DNA from 2 places in the Micromonospora sp. WMMD729 genome. Region 1 is predicted to be linked to the other one. Evidence: riboswitches for the same ligand, from Rfam matches in the RefSeq annotation. Region 1 holds a riboswitch; the other holds the start of a gene.
The links. Region 1 has a riboswitch for cobalamin ahead of cobN (cobaltochelatase subunit CobN). Riboswitches for the same ligand answer to the same signal wherever they lie in the genome.
Positions count from the first base shown of each region.

Region 2: it holds a riboswitch for cobalamin, as region 1 does, so the genes downstream of both, ACN263_RS11470 (ribonucleoside-diphosphate reductase subunit alpha) here and cobN (cobaltochelatase subunit CobN) in region 1, are expected to answer to the same signal.

Region 1 is NZ_CP186059.1:3,252,723-3,257,739, forward strand. It holds gene cobN (cobaltochelatase subunit CobN) at 1-1,674, opposite strand, end outside; cobalamin riboswitch at 1,939-2,115, opposite strand; gene ACN263_RS15065 (hypothetical protein) at 2,443-2,778, opposite strand; gene ACN263_RS15070 (RNA polymerase sigma factor) at 2,903-3,478, shown strand; gene ACN263_RS15075 (hypothetical protein) at 3,471-4,190, shown strand; gene ACN263_RS15080 (ATP-binding protein) at 4,213-5,017, opposite strand, start outside.
Region 2 is NZ_CP186059.1:2,513,577-2,518,593, reverse strand. It holds gene ACN263_RS11475 (ribonucleotide-diphosphate reductase subunit beta) at 1-324, opposite strand, end outside; gene ACN263_RS11470 (ribonucleoside-diphosphate reductase subunit alpha) at 378-2,759, opposite strand; cobalamin riboswitch at 2,899-3,112, opposite strand; cobalamin riboswitch at 3,288-3,361, shown strand; gene ACN263_RS11465 (CbtB domain-containing protein) at 3,419-3,622, shown strand; gene ACN263_RS11460 (CbtA family protein) at 3,613-4,377, shown strand; gene ACN263_RS11455 (histidine phosphatase family protein) at 4,374-4,970, shown strand.

The DNA of each region.
Region 1 (5,017 bases):
GGCCTGGGTGCCCTCACCGGGGTCGTTGACGATGAACGGGTAGACCAGCGGCAGGTCCGCGAGGACGGCGTCGGGCGCGCAGTCGGCGGCCAGGCCGAGACCCTTGCCGGGCAGCCATTCGAGGGTGCCGTGCTTGCCCAGGTGCACCACGGCGTCCGCGCCGAAGCCGCCGTCCGCGACCGGCGCGGCGAGCCAGCGGTACGCGGCCAGGTAGTGGTGGCTCGGTGGCAGGTCCGGGTCGTGGTAGATGGCGATCGGGTTCTCCCCGAAGCCGCGCGGCGGCTGGATCAGCAGCGCCACGTTGCCGAAGCGCAGGCCGGCGAGCACGATGTCGCCGCCGTCGGTGTACAGCTCGCCGGGCGGCTCACCCCAGTGCTCCCGCATCCGCTCGCGCAACTCCGCCGGTACCTGGTCGAACCACCGCCGGTACGTCGCCCCGGGAATCCGGGCCTCGGCGGCGGCCAACTGCTCCGGCGTGAGCCACTCCACGTCGTGCCCGCCGGCGGCGATCAGCGCGTGAATGAGCGCGTCACCGTCGGTGGGCGGCGGTGCGTGGCCCAGGTCGTAGCCGGCCTCGGCGAGCGCGGCGAAGAGCCGGACCGCCGAGGCGGGGGTGTCCAGCCCGACGGCGTTGCCGACCCGGGAGTGCTTGGTGGGGTACGAGCTGAGCACCACGGCGATCCGCTTGTCGGGGTTCGGCACGTACCGCAGGCGGGCGTGGCGGACCGCGATGCCGGCGACGCGGGCGGCCCGCTCCGGGTCGGCGGCGTACACCGAGAGGCCGTCGGCGTCGACCTGCTTGAACGAGAACGGCACGGTGACGATCCGGCCGTCGAACTCGGGGATGGCCACCTGCATCGCCGCGTCCAACGGGGACAGCCCGGCGTCGCTGCCCGCCCACTGCTCGCGGGTGCTGGTCAGGCAGAGCGCCTGGATGACCGGCACGTCCAGGGCGGCGAGCGCGCCGACGTCCCAGGCGTCCTCGTCGCCGCCTCCGGAGGCGTCCGCCGCGACCGCGCCACCGGCCGCGAGGACGGTGACCAGCAGCGCGTCGCAGCGGGCGAAGAGCCCGAGCGGGCCGGCGCCGGTGGTCAGCCCGCGCAGCGAGCCGCAGAAGATCGGCAGGGGGTTGCCGCCGGCCGCGCGGACCGCCTCGGCCAACACGTCGACGAAGGCGGTGTTGCCGGCCAGGGCGTGCGCCCGGTAGAAGACGATCCCGATGGTGGGCCGATCCGGTTCGCCGGGGTGCTCGCCGTGCACGCCGTACGCCGGGGTCGGCGTGGGCGCGGCGAACCCCTCGCCGGTGAGCAGGACCGTGTCGGAGAGGAACCGGGCCAGCTCCCCCAGGTTGTCCGGCCCGCCCTCGACCAGGTACGCGAGGGCCTGGGCGACGACGCCGGACGGCACCGTGGAGACCGCCATCAGCTCCGCGTCGGGCACCGCCTCGCCGCCGAGCACGACCGTGGGTACGCCGCTGGCGAGCACCGCGGCGAGGCCGTCCGGCCACGCCTGCCGACCGCCGAGCAGGCGTACGACGGCGAGATCGACCCCGTCGAGCAGGGCGGGTACCGCGTCGGCCGCCACCCGGGCGGGGTTGGCGAGCCGGTAGTCGGCGTCGCTGGCGCGGGCAGCCAGCAGGTCGGTGTCGGCGGTGGAGAGCAGCAGAATGCGCACGGCAGGCTCCGGACGGTAACATCGGCGCGCTCGCGGCAGCGATTCGGCGACGACGTGCGGGTAGGCGCGGGGTTCAGCAGGCACCGCGACCCGGACCGCTCACCGGCATGGGGCCGGCGGCGACGGGTGGCGTGGTGCGGACCTCAGCGGCGAACGGAGACGATGCCGATCGCGGCGGCAGCACGGTCGCGATACGTGAGACGGCAGCGGCCGTCGATGATGGAGACGCCATGCGTCATCGGGTCCTCCTCGGGTGTCCACGCCCTGGGGTACGTCCCGACGGCCGAAGTATCCTGGCTTCCGGATCGGCGCTCTCCCCCGGCCTTCCAACCGCAGACACACGGCCGTGACTCACGAGGGGGGATCACTCCCCGGTGACAGTGGCGGGACCGCGTCGGATTCGCACCGACTTCCTTCACTGCCGTCAGGCCGCGAATGCTGCCACACCGCCGCGCTGCCGGTCAACGCCGCCCCGGCCCGCCGCACGGGCGTGACCCACCGACACCTGGGCGGGCGACGCGACCGCGGAGCAGCACGCCGCGACGCCCCGGATCCCTGCTCGGCGTCCTTTGCTCTGCTTACCCATAGGCGACAGTGACGGCGTCTAACCGTTGCCTATAGGTAAGCAGAGCAAAGGAGGCCACACACGCCCTGGGCTGCGCGATCGCCGGCGCGGCGGCACGGAGCAACCGCGCAGGCCGGGCACCGTCGGCGCTCGGCGGCTCCGCCGGGAGCAAGGGTGGTGCGGTGGACCGTGCGGGGCGGGTCTCAGCGGGCGTGGCGCTCCGGGTGTGCCCGATTCCACACCCGCATCCGCTCCGGGTAACCGGTGCGGGCCGCCTCGTACAGCGGCACCGCGTGCTTACGGGCGATGTCGCCCGCCGCGCGGGGCGTGCCGGTACGGCGCCGGATCCACTCCCCGTCGTGGGCGATCGCGACCACGGTGGTGTCGGTGGCGGTCGTCTCCGGTTCCAGGTAGAACTCCACACCCCGCCGGCTGGCGACGAACGCCTCCAGCGCGGCGAGGTCGTCCCGGGTGGCCTCTCGGTCCAGCTTCGTCGGGGTCCCCTCGCCGCCGCGAGACCGCCGGTTGAACCAGCCCATGCCCTGCCCCTCTCCTCGACGCCACTCCCAGTTCAGCACCGATTCCTGGCAATACGCTGCACGCCGGGTGCGAGAAATCTGACTCCTGCGGGGCGGAACCCGACGCGCGCGGGTGGTGTCATCAGTGCGAGTCCGACCGGAGGTTCCCCTGGACGACGACGTGCTCGTCACCCGCGCCCGAGCCGGCGACCTGGAGGCGTACGACCTCCTGGTCGCCCGGCACACCGCGTCCGCGTACCGGACGGCGGTGCTGCTCGGCGCGGGATCGGACTCCGAGGACGTCGTCCAGGAGGCGTTCGTGAAGGGCTATCGCAAGCTGTCCCGCTACCGGGGCGAGTCGTCCTTCCGCTCCTGGTTGCTCGCGATCGTCGCCAACGAGACCCGGAACCTGCACCGGTCCCGCACGCGCCGCGACGGCCTGGTCCTGCGCGCGGCGGCGAACCCCCCACCCGAGATCGCCGAGGATGACGCCGTCGGCGCGGTCCTGGCCGGCGAACGTCGGGCCGCGTTGGTGGCGGCCCTGCGGCAACTGCCGGTACGTGACCGCGAGGTGATCGTCTGTCGGTTCTTCCTCGATCTCGGCGAGCAGGAGACGGGCGTCATGCTGGGCTGGCCCCGGGGCACGGTGAAGTCGCGTACCTCACGGGCACTGGCGAAGCTGCGGGCCCTGCTCGCCGACGAGGCGGTGCACCATGGATGACCTCGAGGCGGAGCTGCGGGAGTTGGGCGGGTGGTTGGAGACGCCCGCCGCGCCGGACGTCACCGCACGGGTGCACGACCGGCTCGTCGGGCGCGTACCCGGATGGCGACGGTGGCGCTCCCTGGCCGCGGCGGCGCTGGCGGCCCTGCTGGTCGCGGCGCTGCCGCCGACGCGTGCCGCCGTCGCCGACGCGGTCGGCGAGGTGCTGCGCTTCGCCGGCGTCGGCATCGTCACGTCGTCCACGCCGTCGTCGCCGCAGGACGAGCCGTCACCCCTGCCGTCGCTGCGAATGGTGGGGCTCGACGAGGCGCGCCGGGCGGTACGTTTCCCGGTCCGGGTGCCGGCCGCGCTCGGCCCACCGGAGCGGGTGTCGGTCGCCGACCCCGACGGCACCGGCGCCTACCGGGTCGCGACGCTGCTCTACCAGGGTCGCGGCGTCCGCCTCGACGCGTTCGACGGTCGCCTCGACCTGGCCTTTCACAAGCGGACCAGCCGGCCGGGAGTGGAGTGGACGCAGGTCGAGGGCGACTTCGCCGTCTGGGTGGACGGTCCGCACGTGCTGTCCTACGTCGACCGGTCGGGCCAGATCCGCCGGGAGACCGCCCGACTCGCCGCGTCGACCCTGATCTGGGAGCAGGCCGGCGTGACCTACCGGCTGGAGGGTGCCCGCGACATGGCCGAGGCGCTCGAGATCGCCCGGTCGCTTCCCTGACCACCGTGGCCCTTCCGGGCTCTCAGTGCGGCAGCAGGCCGATCCGCTGCTCGACCTGGACGGCTTCGGCCTCGCGCCCCTGCACGCGCAGCAGGACGACCAGGCGCTGCCAGGCGTCGTGGGCGTCGCCGTGCTGCCCGAGGCTCTCGTGCAGTTCCCCCAGGCTCTCCAGGCAGTCCGCCTCGCCCCGGGTGTTGCCGACGTCGTGGTAGACCGCGAGCGCCTGCCGGTAGTAGGCCAACGCCGAGTGCTGCTGGCCGGTGTTGCCGGCGAGCAGACCGAGGCTGTGCAGGGTGTCCGCTTCGCCGTCGGGGTGCCCGTGCTCCCGGAACAGCGTCAGGGCCTGCGAACAACTGTCCTGGGCCTCCTCGTAGCGTCCCAACTGGGCGCACTCCCAGCCGATCGCGTTGAGGACCCGCGCCACCTCGACCATGTCGGCGAGATCCTGGAACTCGGTCAACGCCTCACGGGCGTGGACCAGCGCCTGCCGGGGGTCTCCGGCGCGGTCCGCGCTGACGCTCAGCGCGTAGTGGCCCCGGGCCAGTTCGGCGGCGTCGCCGGCCTCGCGCGCGCGGTCCACGGCCAGGCGCAGGTGACGTACGCCCTCGTCGTACTGGCCGTTCTGGCTGTGGGCCTGGCCCAGATATCGGTGTGCCATGGCACTCGCCGAGATGTTGTCGCTCTGCTCGGTGGCGGTCAGGCCCATGCGCCACACCGCGAGTTGGTCGGTGACCTGTCGACGGCGGGCGTGGAAGGTCACCAACGTCCGGGCCAGTTGCCACACCTGTGCAAACCACTGCCGTTCCATGGCCAGGCGCTGACTCTCG
Region 2 (5,017 bases), 740 kb from region 1:
CAGGTTGAGGTAGAACTGGACGTGCACGGCCTCCTCGAACAGCTGCCGGGACAGGTAGAGCCGACCCTCCGGGCTGTTGACGTGCTGGTACAGGTTGAGCACCAGGTTGTTGGCGACGATCGTGTCGCCGGTGGCGAAGAACGCGACGAGGCGGCTGACCAGGTGCCGCTCGGCCGGTGACAGCCGGTCCAGGTCGGCCAGGTCGGCGTGCAGGTCGACCTCCTCCACCGTCCAGGTGTTGCGGATGGCGTCCCGGAACCGGTCGAAGAAGTGCGGGTAGCGCATCGGACGAAGGGTCAGGTCCATCCCGGGGTCGAGCAGCATGTGCGTGGTCCTCGCGTCGGTGGTGCTGTCGGTCGTGGTGGTGTCGGCGACGGTCACTGGCACGCCTCGCAGGACTCGGGGTTCTCCAGCGAGCAGGCCAGCGCCTCGGCGTCGACGGCGACGGGAGCGAGGGGCGGCACCGCGCTGACGGTGGCCTGCTGGATCCGGGTGGCCGGCCGGGACCGTAGGTAGTACGTGGTCTTCAGCCCGGACTTCCAGGCGTACAGGTACATCGAGGAGAGCTTGCCGATGGTGGGCGACGCCAGGAACAGGTTCAGCGACTGGGACTGGTCGATGAACGGCGCGCGGGCGGCGGCCAGGTCGATCAGCGCCCGCTGCGGCAGCTCCCACGCGGTACGGAACAGCTCCCGCACGTCGGCCGGCAGCTCCGCGATGGACTGCACCGAGCCGTCGGCCCGCTTGATTGCCGAACGGATCTGCTCGGTCCACCGGCCGCGGGCCTTCAACTCGCGCACGAGAGCGGTATTGACCTGGAGGAACTCCCCCGACAGCGTCTCGCGCTTGAACAGGTTGGACACCTGCGGCTCGACGCACTCGTAGCAGCCGGCGATCGAGGCGATCGTCGCGGTGGGCGCGACCGCCACCAGCAGCGAGTTGCGCAGCCCGTACTCCCGCACCTGCTGGCGCAGCGCGTCCCAGCGCGCGGTCTGCGTACCCTCGACTCCCCACAGGTCCGGTTGCAGGTCCCCCCGCGCGGCCCGGGTCTGCGCGAACGCCGGGTGCGCGCCGAACCGGCGGGCCAGGTCGGCGGAGGTTTCCAGCGCGGTCAGGTACAGCTCCTCGCTGATCCGCGTGGACAGCTCCCGGGCGGCCGGCGCGTCGAACGGCAACCGCAACGCGAAGAACACGTCCTGCAGCCCCATCAGCCCGAGCCCGACCGGCCGCCAGCGGGGATTGCTCGCCGCCGCCTGCGGGGTCGGGTAGTAGTTGATGTCGATGACCCGGTCGAGGAACGTCACCGCCGTCCGGACGGTGGCACGCAGCCGTTCCCAGTCGATGCCGTCGTCGGTCAGGTGGGCGGCGACGTTCACCGAACCGAGGTTGCAGACGGCGGTCTCGTCGTCGCTGGACACCTCGACGATCTCGGTGCAGAGGTTGGAGAGGTGCACCACGTTGCCCGGCTCGGCGGTCTGGTTGCACAGCCGGTTGGACGCGTCCTTGAAGGTCATCCAGCCGTTGCCAGTCTGCGCGAGGGTCCGCATCATCTTCCCGTACAGCTCGCGGGCCGGGACCTGCCGCACGTAGCGGCCCTGCGCCTCGGCGGCCCGGTACGCCGCGTCGAACCGCTCTCCCCACAGGTCCGGCAGTTCGGGCACCTCGTTCGGGTCGAACAGGGACCACATCTCGTCCGCCTCGACCCGGCGCATGAACTCGTCCGGGATCCAGTTGGCCAGGTTGAGGTTGTGGGTACGCCGGGCGTCCTCACCGGTGTTGTCCCGTAGCTGGAGGAACTCCTCGATGTCCGGGTGCCACGGCTCCAGGTAGACGCAGGCCGCGCCCTTGCGCCGGCCGCCCTGGTTGACCGCCGCGACGCTGGCGTCCAGTGTGCGCAGCCACGGCACGATGCCGTTGGACTGTCCGTTCGTGCCACGGATCAGCGCGCCCCGGGACCGGACCCGGGAGTACGCGATGCCGATGCCACCGGCGAACTTGGACAGGCTGGCGACCTGGGCGTAGCGCGCGTAGATCGAGTCCAACTCGTCGCGCGGCGAGTCCACGAGGTAGCACGAGGACATCTGGGTGTGTCGGGTGCCGGAGTTGAACAGCGTCGGCGAGCTGGGCAGATAGGCGAGGCTGGACATCAGCCGGTAGAAGTCGATTGCCTCGTCCGGGGCGCGGGACAGGCCGCAGGCCACCCGCAGCAGCCAGTACTGCGGGGTCTCCAGCACCTGGCGGCTCGTCGGGTGGCGCAGCAGGTACCGGTCGTAGACCGTGCGCAGGCCGAAGTACTCGAAGCGGCGGTCGCCGTCGGCGTCCACGGCGTCGTCGAGCACCCGGGCGTGCGCGGCGACGAACGCGGCGGTGTCGTCGCCGATCAGGCCCTGGGCATGAGCGGTCCGGATCGCCGCGCTGAACGACGCGATGTCCTGCCGGCGTACCTCCCGGTCCACCTCACTGGCGAGCAGCCGGGCGGCGAGGCGCGAGCACTGCGGCTCCACGCCGATCAGCTCGGCTGCGGTCTGGATGGTCAACCAGGACAGCTCGGCCGTCGTCGCGCCGTCGTACAGGCCGCTGATCGTACGGGTCGCCACCCGCATCGGGTCGACGTCGGGCAGATCGTCGGCCCACCGCTCGACCGTCCGCACGATCCGGTGCACGTCCACGGCCTCGGTACCGCCGTCGCGGGTACGGACCCGCACGGGAACCGAGCGCGGGGCTTCGCCGTTGACCGGGACCACCTCGGTGACTGTCACCACTTGCTCCTCGCGAGTTCGGGACCTCCAGGGCCCTCGGACACGAGGAGACCGACACCGTCGAACGCCACGCCCGTACGGCATGGGTCGGCTGGCGTCGGCCGTCCCACGCGGCCTCGGACCACCGCGCGCCCGGGCTCGGGTACGCGGCGCGCTGGCAGGTCTTCGGACTCGCGGGCGCGCCCGGGCATACCCGGTCACCTACTGGCCGTCGCTTCCCAGGCCGGTGGCCCAGTGCCGATGACGGCGGTCGTTCCCACTCACCGCTGCGGGGCAGTCCCGGATTTCCACCGGGTTCCCTCTTGCCTCGGCCACTCCTGACGAGCGACCGAACCAGCTGCGGTCGACACCATATATAGGGGCGGGCACGTTTGTCACACCCCACATGTCGGGCTCGGCGTGTCGCGCTCAACGGTGACGGCCGTCGTCGATCGGTCCATCGGCCGGCGTTGCCGCCGACCGCCGCCATCGGCTTGACCGACCCATCCGGCCCGGATACGGTCGACCCACTATCTGCGGCGACGCGAGGGAAGCCGGTGAGAATCCGGCGCGGTCGCGCCACTGTGAGCGGCCCCCAGCCCGGGGGTTGCGAGCCAGGACGCTCGCTCGTCCGCAGCCTTGCGATGGGGACGCGTCATCCCCGAGGAGGTTCGTCACGCATGTCCAGTTCCACGTCCAGCCAGCCGCTGGCGCACCCCGCTGTCCCGACCCGTCTGCTGTGGACGGTGCTGGCCACCGTCGCCGCGCTCGCCCTGCTGACCTACCTCGTCGCCTTCGACCAGGGGGCGGTCTCGCGCAGCGGGACGTACCTGCACGAGCTGATGCACGACGGCCGGCACCTGCTCGGTGTCCCGTGCCACTGACCGGCACCGCACCCACGTTCGTCACGGTCCTGCTGCGCGGGCTGCTCGCCGGCCTGGTGGCCGGCCTGCTCGCCGGGACGTTCGCCTACGTCGTCGGAGAGCCACACGTCGAGGCGGCCATCGCCATCGAGGAGGCGGCCACGCACGCCGAGCCCGCCGCCGACGGGCACCAGCACGGCGAGGACGCCGTGGTCGGTCGCAACGGGCAACGCGGCGGTCTTTTCCTGGCCACCGGCCTGTTCGGAGTCGCCATGGGCGGCCTGTTGGCCACCGCGTACGTCCTGCTCGCCCGTCGTCGGCGCACCGTCGACGACGGCCGGTCGGGGCTGCTGCTGGCCGCCGGCGCGCTGCTCGGCGCGGTGATCGTGCCGTTCCTCAAGTACCCGCCGAATCCGCCGGCCGTCGGCGACCCCGCCACCATCGACCAGCGCACGGTCACCTACCTGCTGATGGTGGTGCTCGGCCTGGTCGCGGTCTGGTCCGGTTCGCTCGGCTACCGATCGGTGGGCGAGCACGCGCCGGTCTGGCTGCGGGCCAGTGCCGCGGTCGGTGGGTTCCTGCTGGTCACCGTCGTGTCGTACGTGGTGCTGCCGTCGTTCCAGGAGGTCCCCGGTGACTTCCCGGCGACGCTGCTGTGGAGCTTCCGGCTCGCCTCGCTCGGCACCCAGACCGTGCTGTGGACCGGGATCGGCCTGCTCTTCGCCGCCCTGATGCACCGGCGGCTGGCGGCCGCCGGCGCACGACTGGCCGGGTGAGCGTCACCCGCCTACGGCTGGTTGCCCACGGTCACACCGCGGCCCTGCGGCAGAACCGGTTCGGTGGAAACGACAACCTGGACGAGGGCGGCCGGCGGGCCGCCCTCGCCCTCTCCCCCGCCGACACCGGCCGGCGGGCGGGCGACACCGTGGCATGTCTGTCCAGCCCTGCGGCGGCGGCCGTCGAGACCGCCGAGATCTTCGGCCTCGCGCCCACCGTCGAGGCGGCGCTGGCCGACTGCGACTACGGCGACTGGACCGGCCGACCCCTCGCGGAGATCGCGGCGGAGCGGCCCGACGCGCTGCGCGAGTGGCTGTCCACGCCGGACGCCGCGCCGCACGGTGGTGAGTCGATCGTCGCGCTGCGACGGCGCGTCGGTCGGTGGCTGGACGCCCAGCGTGGCGTCGGCCGACGGGTCACGGCCGTCACCCACCCGCTCGTGATCCGGGTCGCGCTCGTGCACGCCCTGGGTCTGCCATTGGCGACGTACCGGCAGTTCGACGTCGCGCCGCTGGCGATCGTCCACCTCACCGACCACGGCCCACACTGGCACCTCCGCCTGGACGCGGCGCCGGCATGGGCGAAGGGGTGACGAACCTTCACCACGGCCCCTGTCGAGCTGCCCCAGATTCGGGGCAG